One region of the Stenotrophomonas tuberculopleuritidis genome, then DNA from elsewhere that is predicted to be linked to it. Evidence: predicted binding sites of a transcription regulator. Region 1 holds the regulator's gene; each other region holds the start of a gene.
What was found. Region 1 encodes HrcA, which represses chaperone genes, less so after heat shock. Its sites were predicted from a motif close to TTNGCACTCNNNNNNNNNGAGTGCNAA; they were not measured.

Region 1 (9,881 bases):
CGCCGGATTCAGCGACAGGATGCGCGAGATGATGGCGGTGTCCAGCTCGAACGAGGCCGAGCGGTACGGCATCATCGCGGCCAGCGTACCCAGCTGTGGCTGGTACTCGCGCAGCACGCCGGCCTGGGCCAGGTGGGTGGCATGCACCATCGCCTGCACCAGTGCCATCATCTGGTCGTGGTGCTGCGGGGTGGCACGCACGCATTCGGCCTGCAGGGCGGCGCACAGCGCGTCTACCCAGGGCTGCCAGTGCTGCAGGCGTGCCTCGCACACCACCATCACCCGCCCCTTCAACGTGGGCGCCTTGGGCGGCGCGGTCATCGGGTGCAGGCCGACCACCTCGGCCTGCGAGGCCAGCATTGCCTGTACCGGCGCATCCTTCACCGAGGTCACATCCAGCCACAGGCGGCCGCGCTCGCGGCCGGCGGATTGACGCACGTACTCGCCGATCAGCGCTGGCGTATGCCGGATCGGCGCCGAGAACACCAGCACGTCGGCCTCGTCCAGCAGCTGCTGCGGCGTGTGCGAACCGGCATCGGCCGGATCGTGGCCGATCACCCGCAGTTGCAGGTGGTCCTGGAAGAACCGGGTCAGCCAGCGCCCATAGGCGCCGGCACTGCCGACGATGCCGATCGTGCGCGGCGCGCGTTCGCTGCGATCGCTCATGCGAGCCGTTCGGCGCCGAAGCGCGTACCTTCGGCCAGCGCCGCCGGCGCCGCAGCAATCACGTCGAATTCCTCGAAGCCATTGTCCAGGGTCGCTTCCAGTGCCGCGTGGGTACCGGCGATCGCACGCGAGATGGCCTGCTGCATCGGTTCGCCGCGCAGCAGGAACGACACCACCAGCGACATCAGCACGTCGCCGGTTCCGGCCACGTCCACCGGCAGCAGTGGCGACGTCCAGCGCCAGGTTTCCTCGCGGCCCACGGCCAGGGTCACCAGTTCTCCCGGATTGCCGCCCACGCTGTGCGCGATCACCCAGTGCGGGCCACGCTGCAGCAGCGTGCGCGCGGCAGCGATGGCATCAGCCTCGGCCAGCGCGGGCATGCCGGTCAGGCGGTTCAGTTCGAAAGCGTTCGGCGTCACCAGCCAGGCATGCGGCAGCAGGCGCTCGGCGAAGATCGCCTCCAGTCCGGGTTCCACATAGGGGCCGGTGTGGGTGTCACCGATGACCGGGTCCAGGCAGTAGCGCAGTTGCGGGCAGGCCGGCAGGATCCGCTCCAGCCAGTCGGCGAAGGCCGCGCCGTTGGCGGTGCTGCCGAAGTAGCCGGACACCAGCATTTCCGCCCGCTGCGGCAGGCCGCGCTCGTGGGTGCCGAGCAGCAGATCGGCGAACCAGTCGGCGGGCAGCACGCGGCCGCGGGTGGTGTCATAGAACGGCGCGTTGCTCAGCAGCACGGTCGGGATCTCCGCCACGCGCACGCCGAGTGCGCGCATCGGCGGTATGGCGGCGCTGTTGCCGGCGTGGCCGTAGACGAGTTGCGACTGGACCGAGATGACATCGATCGGCGATGGGCCGTCGGGCCGCTGGCGGCGGCCATGGACCAGGTGGTTGTCGAGGGATTCGCTCATGCCCGCATTCTACGCCCGGTGAAGGGTTCGGCAGGGCTGCAAGCCCTGCAAACCCCACCCCCTCAGTGAGCAGCAGGCCGCGATGGCGGCAGCCACGCCGCGACGATGCCGAGCAGCGGCAGGAACGCGGTCAGCTGGTACACGTACTCGATGCTGGTCCTGTCCGCCAGCAGGCCGAGCAAGGCGGCACCCAGCCCGCCCATGCCGAACGCGAAGCCGAAGAACAGACCGGACACCATGCCGATGCGGTGCGGCATCATCTCCTGCGCGTACACCACGATCGCCGAGAACGCCGAAGACAGGACGAAGCCGATCAGCACCGCCAGCACCGTGGTCCACAGCAGATCGGCGTGCGGCAGCATCAGCGCGAACGGCGCCACGCCCAGAATCGAAGTCCAGATGATCGGCTTGCGGCCGATGCGATCGCCCAACGGTCCACCCAGGAAGCCGCCGGCGGCGGAGGCCACCAGGAACGCGAACAGGTGCAGCTGGGCCTGTGCCACCGGAATGCCGAAATGGTGGATCAGGTAGAAGGTGAAGTAGCTGCCGATGCTGGCCATGTAGAAGTACTTGCTGAAGATCAGCACCAGCAGGATCGCCAGCACCTTGGCCACGGTGCGCGGCGGATGCCGTGGGCTCATCGCCGCGGCACCGGGCGGCCGCGGGGCACCCAGGTGCAGTGCATACCAGCGGCCGACATAGGTCAGCAGCGCGATGCCGATCAGCGCGGCGCCGGCAAACCATGACGCGGCGTGCTGGCCATACGGCACGATCACCGCGGCGGCAATCAGCGGGCCCAGCGCGGTACCGACATTGCCGCCGACCTGGAACACCGACTGCGCAAAGCCATGCCGGCCACCCGAGGCCAGCCGCGCGATGCGTGAGGCTTCAGGATGGAAGATCGCCGAACCAATGCCGACCATCGCCGCCGCCAGCAGCACCATCGCGTAACTGGGCGCGAAGCCGAGCAGCAGCATGCCGCACAGGGTCGAGGCCATGCCGATCGGCAACGAATACGGCGCCGGGCGGCGGTCGGTGGCCATGCCGACCAACGGCTGGAAGATCGAGGCAGTGAGCTGGTAGGTCAGCGTGATCAGGCCGATCTGGGTGAAGCTGAGGTTGAAGCCGCCCTTGATCACCGGATAGATGGCCAGGATCAGCGACTGCATCATGTCGTTGACCACATGCGAGGTGGAAATGGCAGCCAGCACGCCGAGCGCCACCGGACGTGAGGTCGTTGCGGGAGAAACCAGGGTGGACATGGACGCAGTCAGGTTGGGGGCGAGCCACGCATGCTACGGTGGCCTTCTCTTCCCTTCTGCCGCGTTCGGGTCATGGCCTATCGCAAAAAGGACATCGCCCGCGATGTCGATCCGGCCGCGCCCTGGCGGGACGTGCCGCAGCATCGCCCGGTCACCTATCGCGTCACCCAGTACCCTGCCGGCACCCCTATCGCAGGGCACAAGCACCAGCGCCACCAGCTGGTCTATGCGATCTCGGGGCTGATGGTGGTGCGCTCGGAAGTGGGGCGCTGGGTGGTGCCCTCGAACCGTGCGATCTGGATGCCGGCCGGCATGGTGCACGCGGTGGACTGCATTGCCGCCGTGCACATGCGCAGCCTGTACATCGAGCCGTCGTTCGCACCGCACCTGCCGGCCGAACCGTTCGCGGTACAGGTGTCCCCGCTGCTGCGTGAACTGCTGCAGGCGGCCACGCTGATCAAGGGCGAGCACATCGAAGACAGCCGCGATGGCCGCGTGGTGCGCCTGCTGCTGGATGAACTGCATCGCATGGACGTGCTGCCGCTGCACCTGCCCGACCCCGTCGACGCGCGCCTGCAGCGGATCTGCCAGCACATCCAGAAGCACCCCGGCGACCACGCAACCCTGCAGGACTGGGCGCAGGCACTGGCGGTGGACGTGAAAACCATTCAGCGCCATTTCGCCACCGAGCTGGGCATGACCTTCGGGCAATGGCGCCAGCAGGCGCGGCTGCTGGCGGCGATGGAGCGACTGGCCACCGGCGACAAGGTCATCGATGTCGCGCTGGCGATGGGCTATGACAGCCCCAGTGCGTTCACCAGCATGTTCAAGCGCCAGCTCGGGCAGACGCCGGCGGCATTCTTCCGCTGAGAACTTCCGGTGGCGCCGGGCCACGCCCGGCGGAATCGGCCGGACATCGCAAACGAAAACGCCGGGCATGGCCCGGCGCTGCCGTTCAACGTCTGCGTTGAAAACTCAGGACGTCATGCGGTCCCAGAAACCCTTCACGCCATCGATGAAGGTGGCCGACTTCGGCGAGTGCTTGCGTGCATCCTCGCCGTTGAAGGTGGCTTCGAACTGCTCCAGCAGCTTGCGCTGGTCGCTGGTGAGGTTGACCGGCGTCTCCACCACCACGCGGCAGTACAGGTCGCCTTCGCTGCGGCTGCGCACCGAACGCACGCCCTTGCCACGCAGGCGGAACAGCTTGCCGGTCTGGGTCTCGGCCGGGATGCGGATCTCCGCTTCGCCGCCGAGAGTGGCCACGCGCACGGTATCGCCCAGCGCCGCCTGCGAAATGCGGATCGGCACTTCGCAGTGCAGGTCGTCGCCGTCGCGCTGGAAGATGGCGTGCTCGCGCACGCGCACTTCCACGTACAGGTCGCCCGGCGGGGTACCGGCCGGACCGGCCTCGCCCTCGCCCGACAGGCGGATGCGGTCGCCGGTATCCACGCCGGCCGGCACCTTCACCGACAGCACCTTGTCTTCCTCGACACGGCCGTTGCCGTGGCAGGTCTTGCACGGCTTGGCGATGATCTGGCCACGACCACCACAGTTGTGGCAGGCCTGCTGCATGGCGAAGATGCCGCGCTGGATGCGCACCTGGCCACGACCGTGGCAGACGTTGCACGTCTCGACCTTGCCATCTTCCGAGCCACTGCCATCACAGTCGCCACATTCGGCCAGGGTCGGAATCTCGATGCGGCGCTCGATGCCACGCACCGCTTCTTCCAGGTCCAGCTCCATCACGTAACCGATGTCGGCACCCCGGCGCGCCTGGCGCGGCCCGCCGCCGGCCCCGCCGAAGATGTTGCCGAAGATGTCGCCGAAAATATCGTTCATGTCCGGGCCGCCCGGGCCGCCACCGCCCATGCCGTGCTCGAACGCGGCGTGGCCATGGCTGTCGTACATGCGGCGCTTGTTGCCGTCGGCCAGCACTTCGTAGGCTTCCTTGCACTCCTTGAAGGAGGCTTCGGCCGCCGCATCACCCGGGTTGCGGTCCGGGTGGAACTTCATTGCACAACGGCGATAGGCCTTCTTCAGCTCTTCGTCGGTGGCGGTGCGGGCAACGCCCAGCACTTCGTAGTAATCGCGCTTGCTCATAGGGTGAATCGCATTCCGGGAAGTCGGGATTCGTCAAAGCGGAAGAGCGGAACCAGGTCCGCTCTTGCGTCGGGCGCCCCGACGCGCCAGAGGGCGGTCAGGACCCTGGTACGACAACGGGACGCCGCTCGTGCAGCGTCCCGTGTCGGTCCGGATCAGGACTTCTTGTCGTCCTTGACTTCGGTGAACTCGGCGTCCACCACATCGTCGTTGCCCTGGCCGGTGGCACCGGCGTCGCCACCCGGGGCGGCGCCCTGGTCGGCCGACGCGGCGGCGAACAGCGACTGGCCGGCTTCTTCCAGCACCTTCGACTTGGCTTCGATCTGCGCCTTGTCGTCACCCTTCATCGCGGTCTCCAGGTCGGCCAGCGCCGCCTCCACCTTGCCGATGACATCGCCGCCGACCTTGCTGCCGTGCTCGGTGATGGCGCTGCGGGTGCCGTGGATCAGGGCGTCGGCCTGGTTGCGGGCCTGCACCAGCTCCTGGAACTTCTTGTCTTCTTCGCGGTTGGCTTCCGCGTCGGCGACCATGCGTGCGATCTCTTCCTCGGACAGGCCCGAACCGGCCTTGATCTCGACCTTCTGTTCCTTGTTGGTCTTCTTGTCCTTGGCCGACACGTGCAGGATGCCGTTGGCGTCGATATCAAAGGACACTTCCACCTGCGGCAGGCCGCGCGGGGCCGGCTCGATGCCGGACAGGTCGAACTTGGCCAGCGACTTGTTGAAGCGGGCCTGTTCGCGCTCACCCTGCAGCACGTGCACGGTCACGGCCGACTGGTTGTCCTCGGCAGTGGAGAACACCTGCGAGGCCTTGGTCGGGATGGTGGTGTTCTTCTCGATGATCTTGGTGAACACGCCACCCATGGTCTCGATGCCCAGCGACAGCGGGGTCACGTCCAGCAGCAGCACGTCCTTGACGTCGCCGCCGAGCACGCCGCCCTGGATCGCCGCACCCAGTGCCACGGCTTCGTCCGGGTTGACGTCCTTGCGCGGTTCCTTGCCGAAGAACTCGGTCACCGCCTGCTGCACCTTCGGCATGCGGGTCTGGCCGCCGACCAGGATCACTTCGCTGATGTCGCTCGACCGCAGGCCGGCATCGTTCAGCGCCACGCGGCACGGCTCGATCGACTTCTTGATCAGGTCTTCCACCAGCGCTTCCAGCTTGGCGCGGGTCAGCTTGATGTTCAGGTGCTTCGGACCGGAGGCGTCGGCAGTGACGTACGGCAGGTTCACTTCGGTCTGCTGGGCGCTGGACAGCTCGATCTTGGCGCGCTCGGCCGCGTCCTTCAGGCGCTGCAGGGCCAGCGGATCCTTGCGCAGGTCGATGCCCTGGTCCTTGTTGAACTCTTCGACCAGGTACTCGATGACGCGGTTGTCGAAATCTTCGCCGCCCAGGAAGGTGTCGCCGTTGGTGGCCAGCACTTCGAACTGCTTCTCACCATCGACGTTGGCGATCTCGATCACCGAGACGTCGAAGGTGCCGCCGCCCAGGTCGTACACCACGATCTTGCGATCCTTGTTGTCGCCCTTGTCCAGGCCATAGGCCAGCGCGGCCGCGGTCGGCTCGTTGATGATGCGCTTGACGTCCAGGCCGGCGATGCGGCCGGCGTCCTTGGTCGCCTGGCGCTGGCTGTCGTTGAAGTAGGCCGGCACGGTGATGACCGCTTCGGTGACCTTCTCACCGAGGAAGTCCTCGGCGGTCTTCTTCATCTTCTCCAGCACCTTGGCCGAGATTTCCTGCGGGGCCATCTTCTTGCCGTCGCTGGTGGCCACCCAGGCGTCGCCATTGTCATGGGCGAGGATGCTGTACGGGACGTGCGCGATGTCCTTCTGCACTTCGGCGTCGGTGAACTTGCGGCCGATCAGGCGCTTCACCGCGTAGAAGGTGTTCTTCGGGTTGGTCACCGCCTGGCGCTTGGCCGAGGCGCCGACCAGGACTTCGCCGTCCTTGGTGTAGGCGACGATCGACGGGGTGGTCCGATCGCCTTCCGAATTCTCGATGACGCGGGCCTTGCCGCCGTCCATGATCGCCACGCACGAGTTGGTGGTGCCGAGGTCGATACCAATGATCTTGCCCATGGGGGAGACTCCTGAGGATGCTAGTTGGGGTCAGTCCGGCCGTTCGGCCGGTGGATGAATACGATGTGGGGGAGGCTCGTGGAACATTCAAGCCATCCCCCGAACGCTGTGTTCCCGGTCGCCCGGCGCGTTCAGCATCGGGTCGGGCCGCGGATCATTCCCGCCGCCCGGCCCGACAGGGGTCAGTCGGCAGCCACCACCACCAGCGCCGGCCGCAGCAGGCGCTCGTTGAGCAGGTAGCCCTTCTGGAACACGGTCACCACGCTGCCGGGGGCGGCGCCCGGGGTCGGCACCTGGCTGATCGCCTGGTGGTGTTCCGGGTTGAACGGCTGGCCGGTCGGATCCAGCAGCACCAGGCCGTTGTCGCCGGCAACCTTGAGCAGCTGCTTGTAGGTCAATTCCAGGCCTTCACGCAGCGGATGGGCATCGTCGCCCGCGGCCTTGAGGCCGGCGTCCAGGCTGTCGAACACCGGCAGCAGCTCGCCCAGCAGCTTCTCGTTGGCAAACTTGCGGGCCTGCTCGATGTCACGGGCCACGCGCTTGCGCTGGTTGTCCAGGTCGGCGCGCTCGCGCAGGACGTCGGCCTTGATCTGCTCGATCTCGCCGCGCAGGCGCTCCACTTCGTCACTGGCGCCGGCCGCAGCCGCTGCATCGGCCGCGCTCTGCTGGGATTCGATATCGGGGTTTTCGTGGTTCATGTCTGGGTCCCTGGCGGTCACAGCCCGCCTCCACCCACCCTAGTGTGGGCGGGATGCTGCGTTTCAAGCGTCCGATGTTCCCGGACCGCGGCCGCCGGGCGAAAAGGCCGCGCCCAGCACATCGGCGGTGGCCTGCACCAGCGGAATCATGCGGTCGTAGGCCATCCGCTTCGGCCCGATCACACCCAGCACCCCCAGCACCTGGCCGTTGGCGGTATATGGCGCGGTGACCAGCGAGACCCCCTGCAGCGGCATCATCCCGGTCTCCTCGCCGATGAAGATGCGCACGCCCGGCGCCTGGATGGTCCGCTCCAGCAGCTGCAGGATCTCGCGCTTGCTGGAAAACAGCTCGAACAGCTCGCGCAGGCGCTCCAGGTCGGACAGGTCCTGCACCCCCATCAGCCGCGTCTGCCCGGCTACCAGCATGTCGTCGGCCGGCGGCTGCAGCGCCTGCTCGGCCAGCTCGATGCTGTGCGCCAGCAGCTGCTCCAGCTCGGAACGGGCGTCGCGCAGCTCCAGCAGCAGGCGGGTACGGATCTCGGCCATCGGCAGGCCGGCGAAATGGGCATTGAGGTAGTTGGCCACCTGCTCCAGCTGGCCCGGCGCGAACTCCTGGCGGGTCTCGATGACCCGGTTCTGCACCTCGTTGTCGGCGAACACCAGGATCGCCAGCACCCGGCGCCCGTCCAGCGCCACGAAATCGATCTGGCGGAAGGCGAACTGCTCGCGCCGCGGCGCGCTGACCACGCCGACGAAGTGGCTCATCGCCGACAGCAGCTCGGAGGCACTGCCGAGCAGCGCCTGGGTGCTGCCGCCGCCGGCCAGTTCCTGGCGCAACCGGGCCAGCTCGCCCTCGCCGGGCGGCTGCATCTGCAGCAGGCTGTCGACGAAGACCCGGTAGCCGTGCGCGGTCGGAATCCGCCCGGCCGAGGTATGCGGCGACGCCAGCAGGCCCAGGTCCTCCAGGTCGCCGAGGATGTTGCGGATGGTCGCCGGGCTGACCTCCAGGCCGGCCACGCGCGCCAGCGTCTGCGAGCCCACCGGCTCACCATCCTGGATGTAGCGCGCGATCAGCGTGCGCAGCAGATGGCGCGCACGCGGGGCAAGCTGGTCGGGGGAACCGTGCATGGAATCAACCTGTGAGACACGGACACTAGATAATGGCGGCGCTTCACCTTGGCAAGTCATTGGACCGTCCCGCCGCGCGTGCTAGCGTTGCGCGGCTGCAGACACCCCATTACCCATGCTCAGACACCTTTCGATCAAGGATTTCGCCGTCGTCCGCGCCACCGAGCTGGAGTTCGGACCCGGCATGACCGTGGTTTCAGGCGAGACCGGCGCCGGCAAGTCGCTGATGGTCGACGCGCTGGGCTTCCTGTCGGGCCTGCGCGCCGACAGCGGCGTGGTCCGCCATGGCGCGGCCCGCGCAGAGCTTTCGGCCGAATTCGCACTGGACCAGCTGCAGGCCGCGCGCCAGTGGCTGGCCAGCAATGAACTGGACGACGACGAGCAATGCCAGCTGCGCCGCGTGATCCGCGCTGACGGCGGTTCGCGCGCCTGGATCAACGGCCGCCCGGTCACCCTGGCGCAGCTGGCCGACCTGGCCGCGCTGCTGGTGGAGATCCATGGCCAGCACGAGCAGCAGGCCCTGCTGACGCGTCCGTCGCAGCTGGCCCTGCTCGATGCCTACGCCGGCAATGACGAACAGCGCCGCCTGGTGCGCCGTGCCGCCGCCGGGTGGCAGGCGCTGGTCGATGAATCGCTGGCGTTGTCGCAACAGGGCGATGTCAGCGACCGTATCGGTTTCCTTGAGCACCAGCTGCGCGAGCTGGACCGCGAAGATCTGGAACCGGAGTCGATCGCCGCCCTTGGCGCCAGCCACCGCCGCCAGGCCCACGCCAGCGCCCTGCTGACCGCCTGCCAGGCGGCCAGCAACCAGCTCAACGGCGACGACGGCCAGTCGGCGCTGGACCTGCTGCAGCAGGTGCGGCACGAACTGGCACGGGTCGCCGAACATGACCCGCGCCTGGGCGAGGTCGACGCCCTGATCGACAACGCCTCGATCCAGCTGAACGAAGCCCTGGCCCTGCTCGACCGCGTTCACGACGACCTCGACGCCGACCCGGAGCAGTTCGAGGAGAACGAGCGCCGCCTTGGCCGCCTGCACGACCT
Region 2 (9,881 bases), 2.2 Mb from region 1:
CGGGCCGCCGGCTCGATGGATACCACCATCGCGGACATGGCCAACTTCGCTGCAGGCTATGTGCGCGGCGACGGCCTTTCAGCGGCCATGCGACAGGAACTGGTGCGTCCGCAGCTGCCGATCACCACCGCCAGCCAGTTCCCGACACTGCAGCCGGCGCTGCCGGTGGCGCAGCGGCACCGGGAACTGGCGGCAGCGCTGGGGGTGGTCGCCTTCCGCGGCCCTCAGGGCCCGGGCTTCTACAAGGGCGGCCACGATGATGCGGTGGGCAATACGCTGGTGTGCATCGAGCGGGGACAGCGCTGCATGGTGATTCTGGGCAATGACGTACGTGCGGAAGCCACGTTTCCGGCCCTGGTGGCATTCGTGCTGGGCCGGACCGGCGTGCCGTGGCCGTGGGAATACGGGGCGAAGAAGGTGTTCGTGCGCTGACGGCATCCAGGCAGCCGGGCAGACAAAAAAAACCCCGCCATACGGCGGGGTTTTTCATTGCGGGGCGAACGCGGGGACTTAGAAGTCCATGCCGCCCATGCCACCCATGCCGCCCATGCCACCGGCGCCACCCATGGCCGGCTCGTCCTTCTTCGGAGCTTCGGCAACCATGGCTTCGGTGGTGATCATCAGGCCAGCGATCGAAGCTGCGTTCTGCAGCGCCGAACGGGTCACCTTGGTCGGGTCCAGGATGCCGAACTGCAGCATGTCACCGAACTCGCCGGTGGCGGCGTTGTAGCCGAAGCTGCCGGTGCCTTCCTTGACCTTGTTGACGATGACCGACGGCTCTTCGCCGGCGTTGGCGACGATCTCGCGCAGCGGGGCTTCCATCGCGCGCAGGGCGATCTGGATGCCGTGGTTCTGGTCTTCGTTGGCACCCTTCAGGCCAGCCAGCGCCGACACTGCACGGACCAGGGCCACGCCGCCGCCCGGGACCACGCCTTCCTCAACGGCCGCACGGGTCGCGTGCAGGGCGTCGTCAACGCGGTCCTTCTTTTCCTTCATTTCGATTTCGGTCGAGGCACCGACCTTGATCACGGCAACGCCGCCGGCCAGCTTGGCCACGCGTTCCTGCAGCTTCTCGCGGTCGTAATCCGAGGAGGTGTCCTGGATCTGGGTCTTGATCTGCGCAACGCGCGAATCGACCGCAGCCTTGTCACCCACGCCATCGATGATGGTGGTGTTTTCCTTGGAGACCTGCACCTTCTTGGCGCGGCCCAGATCCTTGATGGTGGCCTTCTCCAGCGACAGGCCCACTTCTTCGGAGATCACGGTGCCGCCGGTCAGCACGGCCATGTCTTCCAGCATCGCCTTGCGACGGTCGCCGAAGCCCGGAGCCTTGACGGCCACGACCTTGACGATGCCACGGATGGTGTTGACCACCAGGGTCGCCAGCGCTTCGCCTTCGACTTCCTCGGCCACGATCAGCAGCGGCTTGCCGGCCTTGGCGACGCCTTCCAGCACCGGCAGCAGGTCACGGACGTTGGAGATCTTCTTGTCGTGCAGCAGGATGAACGGGTCATCCAGGTCAGCGGTCTGCGACTGCTGGTTGTTGATGAAGTACGGGGACAGGTAGCCGCGGTCGAACTGCATGCCCTTGACCACGTCCAGCTCGTTGTCCAGGCCCGAGCCTTCTTCAACGGTGATCACGCCTTCCTTGCCGACTTCCTTCATCGCATCGGCGATGATCTGGCCGATCGACTCGTCCGAGTTGGCCGAGATGGTGCCGACCTGGGCGATCGCCTTGTCGTCGGCGGTCGGCTTGGAGATGCTCTTCAGCTCGTTGACGGCGGCCACGACGGCCTTGTCGATACCGCGCTTGAGGTCCATCGGGTTCATGCCGGCGGCAACGGCCTTGGCACCTTCGCGGATCAGGGCCTGGGCCAGCACGGTGGCGGTGGTGGTGCCGTCGCCGGCGTCGTCGTTGGTGCGGGAAGCGACTTCCTTCACCATCTGCGCGCCCATGTTCTCGAACTTGTCAGCCAGTTCGATTTCCTTGGCGACGGAGACGCCGTCCTTGGTGATGGTCGGAGCGCCGAAGCTCTTCTCGAGCACGACGTTGCGGCCCTTCGGGCCCAGGGTGGCCTTGACGGCATTGGCGAGAACGTTGACGCCGCGCACCATGCGCGAACGGGCGTCTTCACCGAAACGAATATCCTTGGCAGCCATTGCGATTACCTCGTTGATTGCGCCGGGCCGGGCCCGGCGACGAAAGGGGATGTCTTACTGGGAAGCAGGTTGCGCCGACGCTCAGCCGATGACGGCGAGCACGTCGTCTTCGCGCAGGACCTTGTATTCGACGCCTTCGCTCTTGTACGAGCTGCCGGCGTACTGGCCGTAGATGACCTTGTCACCGACCTTCAGCGACGGGGCGCGCACGGTGCCGTTGTCCAGCGGCTTGCCCGGGCCCACGGCCACGACTTCACCCTTGGTGGACTTTTCCTTGGCCGAGTCCGGGATCACGATGCCACCGGCGGAGATTTCGTCGGCTTCGATCGGCTTGACCACAACGCGGTCGTGCAGCGGCTTGATGCTCATGTGAGACCCTCTTAAGTTATTGATTGGTCTAAAAAAGTCCGGCGATGTTAGCACTCACACCAGGTGACTGCCAGCAACGCGCGTGAAAAAGCCCGACAGGTCGGGAGCAGGACAGAGATGGAGACCCGCACAGGCCTTTCAAGGCCGCCCCGGGAAAAATTTTCAGCCCGCCGCCCTGCTCCCTGCCGGTCCGGCCAGGACAGGCGAGCGTGTCCTGCCGATGTCCCCTCCAGGGCCGCAGTGCGACACCGGCGTGTCCGCTCACGTCAATTTGGTGACCCACGTCGCACTGTCAGATATCTGGCGTTCATTTACGACAAAGTGTCACGGGTTCGGCCTTACGGTGGGCCGGCATTCCCAATCACAAGGAGTTGTCGATGCGATTGCTGTCCCCGCTCGCCGCCGCCTGCCTGCTGGCGCTGGTCGCCGCGCCGGCCCAGGCCGAGGTCTTCATCAACGAACTGCACTACGACGACAGCACCGCCGCCGGCGATGTCGGCGAAGCCATTGAAGTGGTCGCCACCGCCGGCGAGGACCTGTCCGGCTACCGGCTCTATCTGTACAACGGCAGCACCCCGTCGGCCGCCACCGTCTACGCCAACAACGCCGTGCCCGCCGGCACCGCGGCCGGCTGCGGCAGCGCCACCCTGGCGGTGGTCAGCTACCCGACCAACGGCCTGCAGAACGGCGCCAACGACGGCATCGCGCTGGTCGATGCGAGCGGCAAGGTGATCCAGTTCCTCAGCTATGAAGGCGCGATCACCGCCTCCGGCGGCCCGGCCGCCGGCATGACCAGCCAGAACATCCCGGTTGCCGAAAGCAACAGCACCGCAGCCGGCACGTCGCTGCAGCTGACCGGCAGCGGCAGCCAGTACACGCACTTCACCTGGGCCGAATCGGCGAAGCAGACCTTCGGCAGCTGCAACAACGGCCAGACCTTCAGTGGCGGCGGTACCCCCGGCCCGAACACACCTCCGTCGGTGTCCACCACCACCCCGGCGCAGGGCAGCAGCACCTTCCCCGCCGCCGCCGACCTGGAAGTGGTGTTCAGCGAGACTGTCAGCCTGGCCAGCGGCGCCTTTGCGCTCACCTGCGGCAGCTCGGGCAGCGTCCCGCTGACCTGGCCGGCAAGCGGCAAGAGCGTGAAGCTCTCCACCAACACCGCGCTGGTGGCCGGCGAAGCGTGCCGCTTCGACATCCGCGCCGCACGCATCACCGACGCGCAGGGCGCCCACCCGGCGGCCGACAGCCGCATCGCCTTCACCGTGGCCACCACGACCGGCAATCCGGACCCGGGCAACCCGGGCGGCCCGGCCGGGTACTACTCCAGGGTCAACACCTCCAGCGCCAGCCAGCTGCGCTGCTCGCTGCATGAAACCATCAAAGGGCACACCGCCTACCCGTACAGCGGCTCGGGCACCAGCACCTGGACCATCCTGGAGATCGCCGACGAGGATCCCAACAACAGCGGCAGGATCCTGGATGCCTACCGCAACCGCAGCTACACCAAGGTGACCGACCGCGCCGGCAGCGGCGGCGGCCTGAAGTACAACCGCGAGCACACCTGGCCGAACTCGCTGGGCTTTGCCAGCACCACCGGCGACAAGGGCCTGCCGTACGCCCCGTACACCGACACCCACATGCTGTACCTGACCGACGCGCAGTGGAACGCAGACCGCGGCAACAAGCCGTTCGGCAAGTGCGACGCCAACTGCGGCGAGCGTGCCACCGAGGCCAACAACGGCCAGGGCGGCGGCAGTGGCGGCTACCCCGGCAATTCCAACTGGGTGCGCACGCCGGACGGCAACACCGGGACCTTCGAGGTGTGGGGCCATCGCAAGGGCGACATGGCGCGTGCGGTGATGTACATGGCCATCCGCTACGAAGGCGGCAAGGATGCGGCCACCGGCCAGTCCGAACCGGACCTGGAGCTGACCGACGACCGCAGCAGGATCGTCAAGACCAGCAGTTCGCCGGCCTACATGGGCCTGCTGTCGACCCTGATCGACTGGCACCTGTCCGATCCGCCGGATGCCGCCGAACGTGCGCGTAATGACGTGATCTACTCGTTCCAGGGCAACCGCAACCCGTTCATCGACCACCCCGAGTGGGCCACCCCCGGCCTGTTCACTTCGGCCAAACCGGCGACCTGCCAGCTGGCCAACTGACCGCGCAACGCTGCGGTCCACCGCCGCCGCCGGGCCTTGCCCCGGCGGCGGCCCTATACTCGGCGGTCATGTCGACCGTCGATCCCGTCCTGCTTCTGCTGACCACCTGCCCCGAGCGGGCCAGCGCCGAGCGCATCGCGCACGCGCTGGTCGCCGAGCGCCTGGCGGCCTGCGTGACCCGCCTGGACGGCGCGCAGTCGACCTACCGCTGGCAAGGCGAGGTCACCACCGATGCCGAGCTGCAGCTGCTGGTGAAAACCACCGCACGCCGCGTCGATGAAGCCATCGCCCGGATCGTCGAACTGCATCCGTATGAACTCCCGGAGTGCATCGCGGTCGAAACCCGGGCCGGCCTGCCGGCGTATCTGGATTGGATCCGGGCACAGACCCGGGAGGACACTGATTGAAGACTCTGTTTGCGCGTGGCGCCGCCTTGTGCGCCCTGTTGTGGCTTTCGCTGCCGGCCTTCGCGCTGGATGAGAAGGATCTGCTGCCGGTGGACCAGGCATTCGCGCTGACCGCGACCGCCCCCGACCGTGGCCAGATCCAGCTGCAGTTCAAGATCGCGCCCGGCTATTACCTTTACCGCCATCGCACCAGCGTCAAGGCCGACCCGGCCTTCAATGCCGGTGCGTTGCAGTTGCCGAACGGCAAGAAGCACCACGACGACTTCTTCGGCGAGGTCGAGACCTATCGCGAGCGCCTGCAGGCCACCCTGCCGGGCGCGCCGACCGAAGCGGCCGGCACCCTCAGCCTGGAGGTGCGCTACCAGGGCTGCGCGGATGCCGGTGTCTGCTACCCGCCGCAGAAGCGCGTGGTGCAGGTCACCCTGCCCGGCGGCGGCGGCGCGGCGGCGGCGGTTCCGACCGCGCGCGCGAGCGCGGCCAGCCCCTTCAACAACCCGCTGGCCGGCGCAGGCAGCAGCGGCGGGCTGCGCCTGCCTGGCGCCAGCAACAGCCAGGCGCTGCCGCTGCCGTCGGAACAGGCCTTCGGCTTCGACGCCATCGCCAGCGATGGCAATACGCTGCTGCTGCGCTTCAGCCCGGCACCGGGCTACTACCTGTATCGCGACCGCACCTCGCTGAAGCTGGAGGGCGGCGCCGGCGTGCTGGCCGACAAGCCGCGCTGGCCCGCCGCGCAGTCGCATCGCGACGAACACTTCGGTGACGTCTCGGTGTACTTCTCGCAGGTGGAAGTGCCGGTGCCGCTGCGCCGCAGCCGCGCCGACGCGGTCGACAGCACCCTGGTGGTGACCTTCCAGGGCTGCCAGACCGATGGCATCTGCTATCCGCCGATGACCCGGCGGGTGAAGCTGGCGATCCCGGCCGGCAAGGTCAGCGCCAGCGCCGACGCGCCGGCACCGCGCGACGATGTCATCCGCACCGTGCCGGCCGCGGCCGGCACGGGTACCCGCGAAGGTGCCAACGGGACCCCGCTGCGCCTGTTGCCGACCGTCCCCAATGCCGCACCGGCACTGGCGGCACCGGCGAGCGGCGACAGCGCGGGCTTCGCCGCCGATGCCCAGCAGGACAACGCACTTCGCACCAAGCCTCCGACCAGCGTGGCGAAGACCGACATGTCGCTGCTGTGGGTGCTGCTGCTGGCGCTGGGTGGCGGCCTGGTCCTGAACCTGATGCCGTGCGTGCTGCCGATCCTGTCGCTGAAGGTGCTGAGCCTTGCGCAGAGCGGCGAAAGCGCCGAGCGCGCCCGCAGCCATGCCATGTGGTACACGCTGGGCGTGCTGGTCGCGTTCGCGGTGATCGGCGCGCTGATGGTCGGGCTGCGCATGCTCGGCAACGCGGTCGGCATCGGCTTCCAGCTGCAGCATCCGGGCGTGGTGGCGGCGTTGGCCTACATCATGTTCGCGGTGGGACTGAGCCTGTCCGGCGTGTTCACCATGGGCGGCGGCATCGGCAACTTCGGCCAGTCGCTGGCGCGGCGCAGTGGCCCGGCCGGTGACTTCTTCACCGGCGTGCTGGCCTGCGTGGTCGGCAGTGCATGCGTGGGTCCGTTCTTCGGCCCGGCCGTGGCCTATGCCTTCGTTGCTCCGCCGGTCGCGGCCATGCTGGTGTTCCTGTTCCTCGGCCTCGGCCTGGCGCTGCCATTCCTGCTGATCGGTTTCGTGCCGGCACTGGCGCGGCGCCTGCCCAAGCCGGGCCCCTGGATGGAAACCCTGAAGCACGTGCTGGCATTCCCGATGTACGCCGCCGCGCTGTGGCTGCTGTGGGTGCTGGGCAAGCAGCGCGGCGTGGACGGCATGGCGCTGGCGCTGGGCGGCCTGCTGCTGCTCACCGGCGGCCTGTGGCTGTTCGAGCGCAGCCGCTGGCGCAGCCAGCGTGCGGCCGGCCTGCTGGGCGTGCTGCTGGCGCTTGCCGCGCTGGTGCCGGTGTGGGCGGTGACCCAGCTGGCGCCGCCGGCGCGCGCTGCGCAGGCGACCAGCGACAACGTGGTCGACTATTCGCCGCAGATGCTGGACCGCCTGCGCGCCGACAACCGCGTGGTGTTCGTCAACATGACCGCCGACTGGTGCGTGAGCTGCAAGGCCAACGAGCGCGCGGTCCTGTCGCGCCCCGAGTTCAAGGAACTGCTCAAGCGCACCAACGCGGTGTACATGCGCGGCGACTACACCAATGTCGACCCGCAGATCACCGCGTTCCTGGACGAGCACAAGGCGGTAGGCGTGCCGCTGTACGTGGTGTACGGCCCCGGCGCACCGCCGGCCGTGCTGCCGACCCTGCTGACCCAGGCGGTGGTCGAAGAAGCGCTGCTGCGCACGGCCCGATGAAATGGCAGCGGCCAGCGTTGCTGTGGACAGCGGTGCTGGCCGCCGGCCTCGGGCTGTGGGCCGGCCACCGGCTGACGCCCGCGCCCGAGGTGCCGCCGTCCTCTCCCGCGCCGGCGGCAGCACCGGCGCTGCCGGTGCTGCGTCCCGGTGACGCGTTGCCGGCGCTGGTGCTGCCCGGTATCGACGGCCACGCGCTGGATGTCCGCCAGCGTTTCGCAGGGCGGCCGCTGCTGGTGAATGTATGGGCCAGCTGGTGCGGCCCGTGCATCGATGAGATGCCCGAACTGGCGCGCTTCGCCGAAGGCCAGGGTGCGCAGGGGGTGCAGGTGCTGGGGTTGGCGCTGGATACCCCGGAGGACGTGCAGGCCTTCGTGCAGCGGGTACCGGTGGGCTACCCGATCGTGATCGAGACCCCGGGGCCACGCGATGCCAGCGTACAGCTGGGCAATACGCAGGGCCTGCTGCCCTACAGCGTGCTGTTCGATGCGCAGGGGCGGCTGGTGAAAGCGAAGCTTGGGCCGTTCGCCCACGGCGAGATCGAAGACTGGGCGAAGTGAGGGTCTGGCAGGGATTCGCCCTGCCACGGAACCGCCTTGACCGTGGCCGCCCCGGACCCGGAGAATTGCGAGATTAATTCTCATTTGCTGTTGCGCAGGATGCGGGCGGCAGCCCCCACGGCCCTCGATCCCGATGTTCAAGAACGTCCTGTTCCAACTGCACTGGCTGCTGGGCATCAGCGCGGGCGCCATCCTCGCCGTGATGGGCCTGAGCGGGGCGCTGCTGTCCTTCGAGGATGAGCTGCTGCGCGCGGCCAACCCGGGCTTTGCCGAGATTGCCGAGCACCATGAGGATGGCCAGCATCCGCTGCCCCTGAGCGAACTGGTACCCCTGCTGCAGGCCGGCAGCGAACGTCCGCTGCAGCGGCTGCGCGTGGATGCGACCGGGCAGCGCCCCTCGGTGGCGCGTTTCGCCGGTGGCAAGCAGCACTGGGTGTACTTCGATCCGTACAGCGGCGAGCGCTTCAGCGCGCTGCGCGGCCAGGCCTTCTTCGATTTCGTCGAAGAGCTGCATCGCCACCTGGTGGCCGGCGAACGCGGCAAGTGGATCACCGGCAGCTGTGCGATCGCCCTGCTGTTCTTCACCCTGTCCGGGCTGTACCTGCGCTGGCCCCGGCGCTGGTGGCACTGGCGCAGCTGGCTGGTGGTGGAGTGGTCACGGCGCGGCCGGGGGTTCCTGTGGAGCCTGCATTCGGTCATCGGCACCTGGGTGCTGCTGATCTACCTGATGAGCGCGCTGACCGGACTGTGGTGGTCCTTCGACTGGTACCGCAACGGGCTCAACCGGCTGCTGGGTGTCGCGCCGCCGGCAACGCACGCGGTCGCGGCCGATGCAGCGCTGGACCTGGCGCGCATCGAGGCCACGCTGTACGCGCTGCCCGGCGTACGCCAGGGCTTCATCGACCTGCGCCTGCCGGAGAAGCCCGGGCAGGCGCTGAATGTGCGGGTGATGTCCGGCGACCCTGCGCTGCGCGGCGGCCATCACGATCGCGCGCACGACCTGCTGCAGCTCGATCCCGGCACCGGCGCGATCCTCGATGCACGCCCCTATGATCGCCAGGGTGCGGGGGGCCAGCTCGCCACCAGCATGTTCGCCCTGCACTCGGGCAGCTTCTTCGGCATGCCCGGCCGTATCGTGGTGATGCTCAGCAGCCTGGGCATGAGCCTGTTCTTCATCACCGGCTGGCTGTTGTATCTGGACCGCCGGCGCAGCCAGCGTGCAGCACGCGCGCTGCGCCAGACCGTTCCGGCGGCAGCCGCCGATGCCGCTGCCGGCTGGCTGGTGGTGCACGCCAGCCAGAGCGGCCTGGCAGAACAGCTGGCCTGGCGCGCCGCCGCTCAGCTGCAGGCGGCAGGCCATCCGGTGCAGGTGCTGCCCATGTCACAGGTGCCGGTCGGCCACCTGCAGGCGGCCACCCGCGCACTGTTCGTGCTCAGCACGTTCGGCGATGGCGAGCCGCCGGACAGCGCGCGCCGCAGCGCGCGACAGTGGCTGTCACAGACACCGGACCTTGCGCGCCTGCGTTACGGGCTGCTGGCACTGGGCGATCATCAGTACCCACGGTTCTGCGGCTTCGGCATGCAGATCGATACGTGGCTGGCCCGTTCGGGCGCGCAGCCGCTGTTCGCACGCATCGATGTCGATGCGGCCTCGGTGCCGGCATTGCGCCAGTGGCAGCTGCGGCTGGGTGAGCTGACCGGCATCGACACCGATGACAGTGTGCTGCCGGCAGCCACGGTGATGCATGACTGGCGCCTGCTCGGCCGCACCCTGCTCAATGGCGGCAGCATCGGCGGTGACATCTGGCTGATCCGCCTGGCAGCGCCCGCTGGGGTCAGCTG
Region 3 (9,881 bases), 2.3 Mb from region 1:
CCCACCCGGTCACCCCGGTGCAGGTGGTGGCCAAGCCGGTGCGCACCAGTGCCGATGCCGGCGATTCGTTCCTGACCCGCATTGGCCGCAAGATCCGCCGGATGCTGTCGGGCAGCTGATCGGCGCCGCCGATCAGCGGGTAGCGCCGGGCCACGCCCGGCGAGCGCAGCGGCCTCCCTCAGGCACCGCGATCCCGGACGGTGTGCGCCAGGCATGGCCAGGCGCTACCAAAGCGCCACATCCGCGGGTAGCGCCGGGCCATGCCCGGCGAGCGCAGCGGCCTCCCTCAGGCACCGCGATCCCGGACGGTGTGCGCCAGGCATGGCCAGGCGCTACCACAGCGCGACCGATCAGCGGGTAGCGCCGGGCCACGCCCGGCGAGCGCAGCGGTCTCCCTCAGGCACCGCGATCCCGGACGGTGTGCGCCAGGCATGGCCAGGCGCTACCAAAGCGCCACATCCGCAGGTAGCGCCGAGCCATGCCCGGCGAGCGCAGCGGCCTCCCTCAGGCGCCGCGATCCCGGACGGTGTGCGCCAGGCATGGCCAGGCGCTATCGATCCGTCGCGCCGGTCCTGCATAATCGGGGCATGAGTGTCCTGCGCTTCGACAATGTCAGCAAACAGTACGCCGGTGGCCACGAAGCGCTGATCGATGTCAGCTTCGAGGTCGCGCCGGGCGAAATGTTGTTCGTGACCGGCCACTCCGGTGCGGGCAAGAGCACCCTGCTCAAGTTGATCCACCTGGACGAGCGGCCCAGCCGCGGTGCGGTGGTATTCGACGAGCGCAACCTGCTGAAGGTGCGTGGCGGCGATGTCCCGCGCCATCGCCGCGCGGTGGGCGCGGTCTACCAGGACCATCGCCTGCTGATGGACCGCTCGATCGCCGAGAACGTGGCGTTGCCGCTGATCCTGCGCGGCACCCGCCGCGGCGATATCAGCAAGCGCGTGCGCTCGGTGCTGGAGCGCATGGGCCTGGGCCATCGCGAGAAGGCGTTGCCCTCGCAGCTGTCGGCCGGCGAGCAGCAGCGCGTCGGCATCGCCCGCGCGATTGTCGGCGAACCCAAGCTGCTGGTGGCCGACGAACCGACCGGCAATCTCGACCCGACCCTGGCGGCGGAGATCATGGCGCTGTTTGCCGAACTGCCGGCGCGTGGCACCGGGGTGCTGGTGGTCAGCCATGACCTGCCGCTGCTGCGGCGCATGCGCAAGCGCGTGCTGATCCTCGACCACGGCCGGCTGGTGGACGACATCTCGCCGCAGGATCTGGCGGAGTAACCATGGCCAAGAACGAAAACACCGAAGCCGCCGCGCCGTCGCGCCTGGGCGTGTGGTTCCAGCATCACGTGCACAGCGTGGTGTTCAGCCTGGGCCGTGCCTGCCGCAAGCCCTGGGCCACGCTGTTGACCGTGGTGGTCATGGCGCTGGCGCTGGCCTTGCCGCTGGGCCTGTCGATCGCGCTGGACAACCTCAAGCAGTTTGCCGGCAGCGTGCAGCAGTCGCGCGACATCAATGTGTTCCTGAAGGCGGATGTCGATGGCCCGGCCGCGCTGCGCCTGGCCGGCGAGCTGCGCGACCGTGACGATGTCGCCAGCGTCACCGTGCGCACGCCCGAGCAGGGCCTGGAAGAACTGCGCCAGGCCGGGCTGGGCGAGGCGATCGATGCCCTCAATGACAATCCTCTGCCCTCGCTGCTGGTGATCACCCCGGGGCAGGGCAAGGACGATGCGCGGTTGGCGCGCTCGCTGGAAAGCCTGCCGGGCGCTGATCTGGTCCAGCACGATGCGCTGTGGCGCCAGCGCCTGGATGCCTGGCTGGCATTCGGTGCGCGGCTGGTCCAGGTGCTGTCGGTGCTGCTGGGCGCCGGCGCGGCGCTGGTGGTGGGCAACACCGTGCGCCTGGACATCCAGGCCCGGCGCGAGGAAATCGGCGTGCTGCAGCTGCTGGGTGCCAGCGATGGCTTCATCCGCCGCCCGTTCCTGTACCTGGGGGCCTGGTATGGCGTGGGCGCCGGCGCGGTCGCGCTGGGCCTGATCGGCATCGCCGGCGCGGCCCTGCGCGCGCCGCTGGCCGAACTGTCGCGCAGCTATGGCAGCCCGTTCATCCTCCACGGCCTGGACCTGCTGCACGGCAGCCTGGTCCTGCTCGGTACCCTGCTGCTGGGCTGGCTGGGTGCCTGGCTGGTGACCGGCCACTTCCTCCGCCAGACCCGACCGACCGACACCTGAGACCGGCATGCAACCGCAAGCGCTGAAGCACCTGCAAGGACCCGCAACGCGGGTGATGGTGGTCGATGGGTCGAAGCTGGTCCGCAAGCTGATTGCCGATCTGCTGCAGCGCGACCTGCCGGGTGTGGAGGTGATCGGCTGCGACAGCATCGAGGACGCGCAGCACGCGCTGGCGCAGGGCCCCGTCGACCTGGTCACCACGTCGCTGACGCTGCGCGATGGCGACGGCCTGGCGCTGGCGCGGATGGTCCGCGAAGCCGCCGGCCAGGCCTACGTCCCGGTGATCGTGGTGTCCGGCGATGCGCAGCAGCATCTGGAGCAGCGCCGCTTCACCGAGTACGTCACCGACTACTTCGACAAGGCGCTGGGCCACGAGGCACTGGCGACCTTCATCCGTGGCTACGTGCAGCCGCAGACCATACCCGGCGCGACCATCCTCTATATCGAGGACAGTCGCGTGGTGGCCGAGGCCACCAAGCGCATGCTGGAACGCCAGCAGTTGAACGTGCTGCACGTGGTCAGCGCCGAAGAAGCGTTCACCCTGCTCACCGCCGAATCGCTGGGCCGCAGCCGCCACCGCATCGACCTGGTGCTGACCGACGTCACCCTGAAGGGCGAATTGAGCGGCCGCGACGTGGTGCAGCGCGTGCGCGTGGACTTCGGCTACGGCAAGCGTCGCCTGCCGGTGCTGGTGATGACCGGCGATGGCAATCCGCACAACCAGACCGGGCTGCTGCAGGCCGGTGCCAACGACCTGGTGCTCAAGCCCATCGAAGAACGGCTGCTGGTCACCAAGGTGCTGTTCCAGCTGCGGCTGGCCCGATTGAATGATGGACCGGTGTTGAGATGACGTGGTGCGATGATCGATGAAGTGACCGAGACCCCGGCGATCCAGCTGGAACCGAGCTGGAAGCAGCGTGTGGGCGAGTACCTGCTGCAGCCGCAGATGCGTGAACTGTCGGCGTTCCTGCGCCAGCGCAAGGCCGCTGGTGCGGCGGTGTTCCCGCCCGGCCCGCAGATCTTTGCCGCCTTCGATGCCACGCCGTTCGAGCAGGTGAAGGTGGTGATCCTCGGCCAGGACCCGTACCACGGCCGCGGCCAGGCCCATGGCCTGAGTTTCTCGGTGCAGCCGGGCGTGCCGGTGCCGCCGTCGCTGTTGAACATCTACAAGGAGATCGAAGGCGATCTCGGCCTGCCGCGTCCGGACCACGGCTGCCTGATGCCCTGGGCGCAGCGCGGCGTGCTGCTGCTCAATGCAGTGCTGACGGTGGAGGAGGGCAAGGCCGGCGCCCATCAGGGGCGTGGCTGGGAGGGCTTCACCGACCACGTGGTGGATGTGCTCAACCGCGAACGCGAAGGCCTGGTGTTCATGCTCTGGGGGGCCTACGCGCAGCAGAAGGGCAAGGTCATCGATACCGGCCGCCACCGCGTGCTGAAGTCGCCCCATCCGTCGCCGCTGTCGGCCCATCGGGGCTTTCTCGGCTGCCGTCATTTCTCCATGGCCAACGAGTATCTGCAGCGCCGCGGCCAGGCGCCGATCGACTGGTCGCTGCCGCCGCGCTCGGCGCTCTGATCCGGCCGGCCGAAGGCCGCCGCCGTCAGTGAGGGATCAGCGGTCCGCGGGCGGGCTGGCGTCGGTGCGTCGATAGTAGGCACGCGCGCCATCGGCGATCACGCTCAGCGCCTGCACCGTGCCGTCGCCACCACGGTGGAACAGCAGTTCCGCGCCCGCGTTGACCGCCAGGAAGCGGACCGGCGTCAAGGGCTGCAACGCTATCGGCCGGTCACGCCCGGGCAGACGCAGCTGCAGCCCGCCCTCGGCGGTCTCCACGTCGAGCGTGTCCGCGTCGAACCAGTCGGCCAGGCCACTACGGACCTCCATGGGCAGGGCGTCGTCGAGCAGGAAGCGGCCATTGAAGCGCGGGTAGCTGTCGGCCAGCAGCGCCGGATCCAGCGTGCGGATGACCGGCTTGGCGTTGTGCCCGAGCGCGTCGGACAGCGCATTGCGGATCTCTCCGCGCAGTGCCGGGCCGTTGTCACCGTTGGTCAGGATGACGAACCCATCGCCACTCTCCGGATAGCCTTCGATGCCGGCGTGATAGCTGTCATTGCTGCCATTGTGGAAGAAGCGGCGAGCGGCACCGGAACCGGCCAGCTCCGGGCCCAGGCCGCGACCGGCCGGTGCCACTTCGCTGACCATCTGCAGGGCCAGCGGCTGCGGCAGCCATCCATCGCTGCTGCGGATGCTGCGCAGAAGCGCGGCCACGAACAGGCCCATATCGTGGGCGCTGGTCCACAGGCCGGACGCCGCCTGTTCGGGAAAGCTCTGCCAGCCGCGCGGCAGCGCCTGTGGCTGGCCCTTGTTGTCGTGCGCATGGGCAACGTTGCCATAGTCGGCGGGCAGCGGGTTCCGGTAGGTACTGCGGGACATGCCCAGTGGAGCGAACACCTCGCGCTGTGCGACGTCGGCAAACGAACTGCCGGTCAGGTCTTCGATCGCCAGCTGCACCACCGTATAGCCGCCGCCGGAATAGTCGACCTGCTGGCCTGGGGCGTGGATCAGTCGTACCGGTTCGTTCTTCGCCGGTGGCCGCCCTTCGAGTGTCTGCAGCAAGGTCGGCAGGCGCTCGTCCGGCAGGTAGTCCTGGAAACCATGCACGTTGAAGCCGGCGGTGTGCGAGAGCAGCGTGCGCAGATTGACCGTGGGCCGCCTTCCCTGTGCATCGACAGGCACGTGCCAGCGACGCAGGCGGCGGTCGATGTCTTCTTCAAGCGTGACCTGGCCGGTGGCGACCAGCTTCAGGGCGGTCGCTGCGGCGCCCATCTTGCTGACCGAGCCTACCGAGAACACGGTATCGGCATCCACCGCATCGCCGGTTCCGGCCTGGCGGCGCCCGTACCCGGCGGCGTACACCACCTCGCCATTGCGGATTACCGCAACGGCGGCGCCCGGCACCTTGTAGTGGGCGAGGCGTTCCTGGATCGACCACTGCGGCACCGCTGCACCCAGCGCTGCGGTGCTGGGGCGCAGGCCATGGGCCATTGCGCGGGCGAACCGCGCACTGTCTTCGCCCCCGGCATCCATGGCCATTGCGTGGAAGGGGGCCAGGGTGGCCAGCAATGAACACAGCACCAGGCGTTTCATGATCGACATCCTTGCAGGAGAGAAAAGGAGAACGGCATTGATGCAGGCGTTGCCGCGCACGCAGGCGCGTCCGGTCGTTGTCGGTGGAACGGAATGTTCGCCGCGAAGGACGCGGCGCGGTGCAGGCTCAGCGTCGTTCGCGGCGGGCGCCCTGCGCCAGCAGGTAATCGCGGACGGCAGCGTTGCCAGCCTGGTTCAGCGGCGTTCGCCAGCGGCCCAGCCAGCCATCGGCTTCCACCCCCAGGTTGATCTCGGCACCGTGCGCGAGCAGGTAGCGCACGGTGGCCAGATGGCCTGCGCGTGACGCGTTGATCAACGGTGTCTCGTCGTAGGTCACGACCCGATTGACGTCGGCACCGGCCTGTACCAGTCGCTCGACAATGGGTTGCAGGCCCAGCGCGGACGCCACGATCAGCGGATTGCCTTCGCCCAGTGCAGCGCGGTCAGGATCGGCGCCCAGCTGCAGCAGGGTGTCGACCATCGCCGGATCGCGTGCACGGATGGCCTGGATCAGCGCGGTGCCCTCGCCGAGCGCGCGTGCATCGAGATCGACGCCGGCCGCCGCCAGCGCCCGCACCTGCGCGACGTCATGCGTGCTGGCAGCCCGCAGCAACTGGCTGACCCGCGCATCGGAGGAGAAGGCGGCCGGTGCAGGGGGCAGTCGTGGTGCGATGGCAACTGCAGTGCTGGTACAGGCCAGCAGGAGCAGCAGGCCGAGCAGCAGCCGGCTGCGCCGCCGCGGTACGGGAGGCGTGGCGTCCACCAGCTGGTCGATGCGTTGCGCGAGCTGGCTGCGCGCACTGAACATGCCCAATGCCAGGGTCGGCGGTGCCTCGCGAAGGGCCTGCAGCTGCTCGATGCTGGCCAGCAGCGAGCTGGCATAGTCCAGCGGTTCGCGCGACTGCCTTGCCGCCCGCGCATCACAGGCCATCTCGCGCAGCACCGCCAGGCGCGCCTGGGCGAGGTGCAGCAGCGGATTCCACCAGAACAGCGCCAGCCCTGCCCGCAGTACCGTGCTTGCCCACAGGTCGCGACGCTGCAGGTGGGCCAGCTCATGGCGGACGATGTCGCGCAGCACGCGGTCATCCAGTCGTGCCAGCAGGGGCCGCGGCAGCACGATCTGCGGGCGCAGCAGGCCGACGACCATCGGTCCATCGATGGCGCAGGTGGCGATCGGCACATGGTCGGGCACGACGCCGGCCAGCGCGGCGCGCAGCTCGGCCGATGCCGGTTGTGCCAACCGCAGCAGCCGGCGGGCCTGCAGCACCGCATCGAGCAGGCGCATGCCCAGCCACAGGGTGCCCAGCAGCCACAGCGCCGCCAGCAGCGTCGGCAGCGCCTTCGGCAGTTCCAGGTAATAGATGTCCGGTTGCCGTCCTGCCTCGTAGATGGCCTCCGCCGCGGTGGCCCCTTCGCCGGGCATCGGGTGCAGTGCGGGAGCGGACGGTGCCGGGGTCGGCAGCGTGGTGGGCCAGCCGGGCAGGAACGCACTGAGCGGCAGCAGCAGGGCGACCGCGATCGCAGCGGTCAACAGCCACGAGCGTTGTTCGGTGCTGAGCGCCCGCCGTCGTGACAGCCACAGCGCCGGCAGCAGGACCGCTGCAGACAACAGCAACTGGCGAGCGCCCAGCGCCATTGCCAGGTCGATGATGTTCATTGCTTCCTCCCGGCCCTGGCGTCGCTGATGCGCTGCTGCAGCGCCTGCAGTTCGTTGCGGTCGATTTCCTGCTCGTCCACCAGGTGCTGTGCCAGCACGTTCGGCGAACCATCGAAGAACTGATGCAGCAGATGCTCCAGCGCCTGCCGGCGGGCCTGCTCGCGGCTGAGCGTGGCGTGGTAGATGTAGGCGCGCCCCTCCTGCCGGTGGCTGACGAAGCCTTTCCGGGTCAGCACGTTGAACATGGTTAGCACGGTGGTGTACGCGACCGGCTTGTGTTCGCCGAGCATGTCGGCCACGTCGCGTACGGAGGCCTCGCCCTTGTCCCAGAGGATGTCCAGGATTGCCTGCTCGGCCGGTGTGGGGGTCTGGGAGACGGGACGGGCCATGGGCATCTACGAATGAATTAGTTGATGCATCGGAGCATGGCCATGGCGCAGTGTCAACGGGTTCTTTAGTAGTGGCAGGCGGGCCAGCAGGGCGCTGCGACTGAACGTCCGGCAACCCCCGGCACCCTGAACAGGCAGCTTCACCGGCCCATTCAGCTCCGCTTGACCGGATCCGGCTGTATCTGCGTGGGTAATTGATTGAATTCCAAGGGATTGTGAATCCCGAAATGGGTGCTCGCCACTGTCATCAAATCGCGCTACGGTAGGGCACTGTTTGGGACCAGTGTTGCACCAATAGGACGCTGGAACTTTTTCCTCCTTTAGCAGTCCAAATCCCGGACTGCTAAGATGGGTGCCTATGAGCCAGAACACCTCTACTGCCCTTGTGGCAAACAATCTCCCGATTCCCAGTGCGCTCGGTTCGCTGGACGCCTACATCGGTGCCGTGCACCAGATCCCGGTGCTGTCGGTCGATGACGAACAGGACCTGGCCCGTCGCTTCCGCGACGGCAACGATCTGGACGCCGCCCGCGAGCTGGTGCATTCGCACCTGCGCTTCGTGGTGCACGTGGCCCGCGGCTACAACGGCTACGGGCTTGCGCTGGGCGACCTGATCCAGGAAGGCAACATCGGCCTGATGAAGGCGGTCAAGCGCTTCGACCCGGACATGGGCGTGCGCCTGGTTTCCTTCGCCGTGCACTGGATCCGTGCCGAGATGCACGAGTTCATCCTGAAGAACTGGCGCATCGTGAAGGTCGCCACCACCAAGGCGCAGCGCAAGCTGTTCTTCAACCTGCGCAAGTCGAAGACGCGCCTGGGCTGGATGAACGCGGCCGAAGTCAGCGCGGTGGCCAAGGACCTGAACGTGTCCGAGCGCGAGGTCATGGAAATGGAGTCGCGCCTGTCCGGTCGCGATATCGGTTTCGATGCGCCGACCGACGAGGACAACGACCATGCACCGCCGTCGCCGGCCGCGTACCTGGTCGCCAACGACGAAGACCCGTCGATGGCGTACGAGCGCGAGGACAGCGAAGACAACCAGATGCAGCTGCTGCGTGAAGGCCTGGCGGAACTGGATGCGCGTTCGCGCGACATCATCCGCCGGCGTTGGCTGGATGCGGACAGCAAGGTGACGCTGCAGGAACTGGCTGACGAGTACGGCGTGTCGGCCGAGCGCATCCGCCAGGTTGAAGCCAATGCACTGAAGAAGATGAAGGCGCTGTTCACCGCATAAGCGGGAAGGCGTTGGAATGAAGAAAGGCCCGGCAATGCCGGGCCTTTCTTGTTTGCGGTGTTCATCCATGCATGGCGTGGATCTACTTATCCCTCGCGTGCGATCGCGCGCCAGCCGATGTCGTTGCGGTGGAACGCGTTGGCCCAGGTGACCCCGGCCACGCCGGCGTAGGCGTTGGCCTGCGCGTCGCGCACGCTGTCGCCCAGCGCAGCCACGCACAGCACGCGGCCGCCGGCGCTGACCACCTGGCCCTGCGCGTCCAGCGCGGTGCCGGCATGGAACACCTTGGCACTGGCCGGCACGTCGTCCAGGCCGGAAATCACCTCACCGGTGATCGGTGCCTCCGGGTAGGGCCTGGCGGCCAGCACCACGCCCAGCGACGGGCGCGGGTCCCACTGTGCCTGCACCTGGTCCAGGCGGCCGTCGATGGCCGCTTCCACCAGTTCGACCAGGTCCGACTGCAGGCGCAGCATCACCGGCTGGGTTTCCGGGTCGCCGAAGCGCACGTTGAACTCGATCACCTTCGGCGCGCCGCTGGCATCGATCATCAAGCCGGCGTAGAGGAAGCCGGTGAACGGGATGCCGTCGGCGATCATGCCCTGCACGGTCGGATTCACCACCTCGCGCATCACGCGCGCGTGCACCTCCGGGGTGACCACCGGGGCGGGCGAGTACGCACCCATGCCGCCGGTGTTCGGGCCGGTGTCGCCGTCGCCGACGCGCTTGTGGTCCTGCGAGGTGGCCATCGGCAGTGCGTGCACGCCGTCCACCATCGAGATGAAGCTGGCTTCCTCGCCATCGAGGAATTCCTCGATGACCACGCGCGCACCGGCATCACCGAAGGCGTTGCCCGAAAGCATGTCACGCACCGCGTCTTCGGCCTCGGCCCGGGTCATCGCCACGATCACGCCCTTGCCGGCAGCCAGGCCATCGGCCTTGACCACGATCGGCGCGCCCTTCTCGTTGATGTAGGCCAGCGCCGCGTCCACCTCGGTATGCACGGCGTAGAACGCGGTGGGGATGTTGTGGCGGGCCAGGAAGTCCTTGGCGTAGGCCTTGCTGCCTTCCAGCTGCGCAGCGGCGGCGGTCGGTCCGAAGATGCGCAGGCCGGCAGCGCGGAAGCGGTCGACCACCCCGGCCACCAGCGGCACTTCCGGGCCGACCACGGTCAGCGCCGCGCCTTCGGCCTGGGCCAGTGCCAGCAGGCCGTCGATGTCGGTGACCTTGACCGC

Region 2: the regulator HrcA is predicted to act here: its motif matches at 2,577-2,603, upstream of Q5Z10_RS19130 (co-chaperone GroES).
Region 3: the regulator HrcA is predicted to act here: its motif matches at 7,736-7,762, upstream of rpoH (RNA polymerase sigma factor RpoH).

What each region holds. Positions count from the first base shown of each region.
Region 1 is NZ_CP130831.1:1,979,198-1,989,078, reverse strand. Features, by position in the region: gene Q5Z10_RS09560 (prephenate dehydrogenase) at 1-666, opposite strand, end outside; gene pdxY (pyridoxal kinase) at 663-1,571, opposite strand; gene Q5Z10_RS09550 (MFS transporter) at 1,634-2,833, opposite strand; gene Q5Z10_RS09545 (AraC family transcriptional regulator) at 2,906-3,703, shown strand; gene dnaJ (molecular chaperone DnaJ) at 3,809-4,933, opposite strand; gene dnaK (molecular chaperone DnaK) at 5,089-7,011, opposite strand; gene grpE (nucleotide exchange factor GrpE) at 7,194-7,709, opposite strand; gene hrcA (heat-inducible transcriptional repressor HrcA) at 7,773-8,837, opposite strand; gene recN (DNA repair protein RecN) at 8,953-9,881, shown strand, end outside.
Region 2 is NZ_CP130831.1:4,187,209-4,197,089, forward strand. Features, by position in the region: gene Q5Z10_RS19120 (serine hydrolase domain-containing protein) at 1-432, shown strand, start outside; gene groL (chaperonin GroEL) at 511-2,160, opposite strand; gene Q5Z10_RS19130 (co-chaperone GroES) at 2,242-2,529, opposite strand; gene Q5Z10_RS19135 (endonuclease) at 2,907-4,697, shown strand; gene cutA (divalent-cation tolerance protein CutA) at 4,766-5,104, shown strand; gene Q5Z10_RS19145 (protein-disulfide reductase DsbD family protein) at 5,101-7,482, shown strand; gene Q5Z10_RS19150 (TlpA family protein disulfide reductase) at 7,479-8,039, shown strand; gene Q5Z10_RS19155 (PepSY domain-containing protein) at 8,173-9,881, shown strand, end outside.
Region 3 is NZ_CP130831.1:4,232,533-4,242,413, reverse strand. Features, by position in the region: gene rhlB (ATP-dependent RNA helicase RhlB) at 1-119, shown strand, start outside; gene ftsE (cell division ATP-binding protein FtsE) at 588-1,274, shown strand; gene ftsX (permease-like cell division protein FtsX) at 1,277-2,224, shown strand; gene Q5Z10_RS19365 (response regulator) at 2,232-3,074, shown strand; gene ung (uracil-DNA glycosylase) at 3,084-3,797, shown strand; gene Q5Z10_RS19355 (serine hydrolase domain-containing protein) at 3,834-5,369, opposite strand; gene Q5Z10_RS19350 (M56 family metallopeptidase) at 5,497-7,026, opposite strand; gene Q5Z10_RS19345 (BlaI/MecI/CopY family transcriptional regulator) at 7,023-7,415, opposite strand; gene rpoH (RNA polymerase sigma factor RpoH) at 7,774-8,649, shown strand; gene purD (phosphoribosylamine--glycine ligase) at 8,736-9,881, opposite strand, start outside.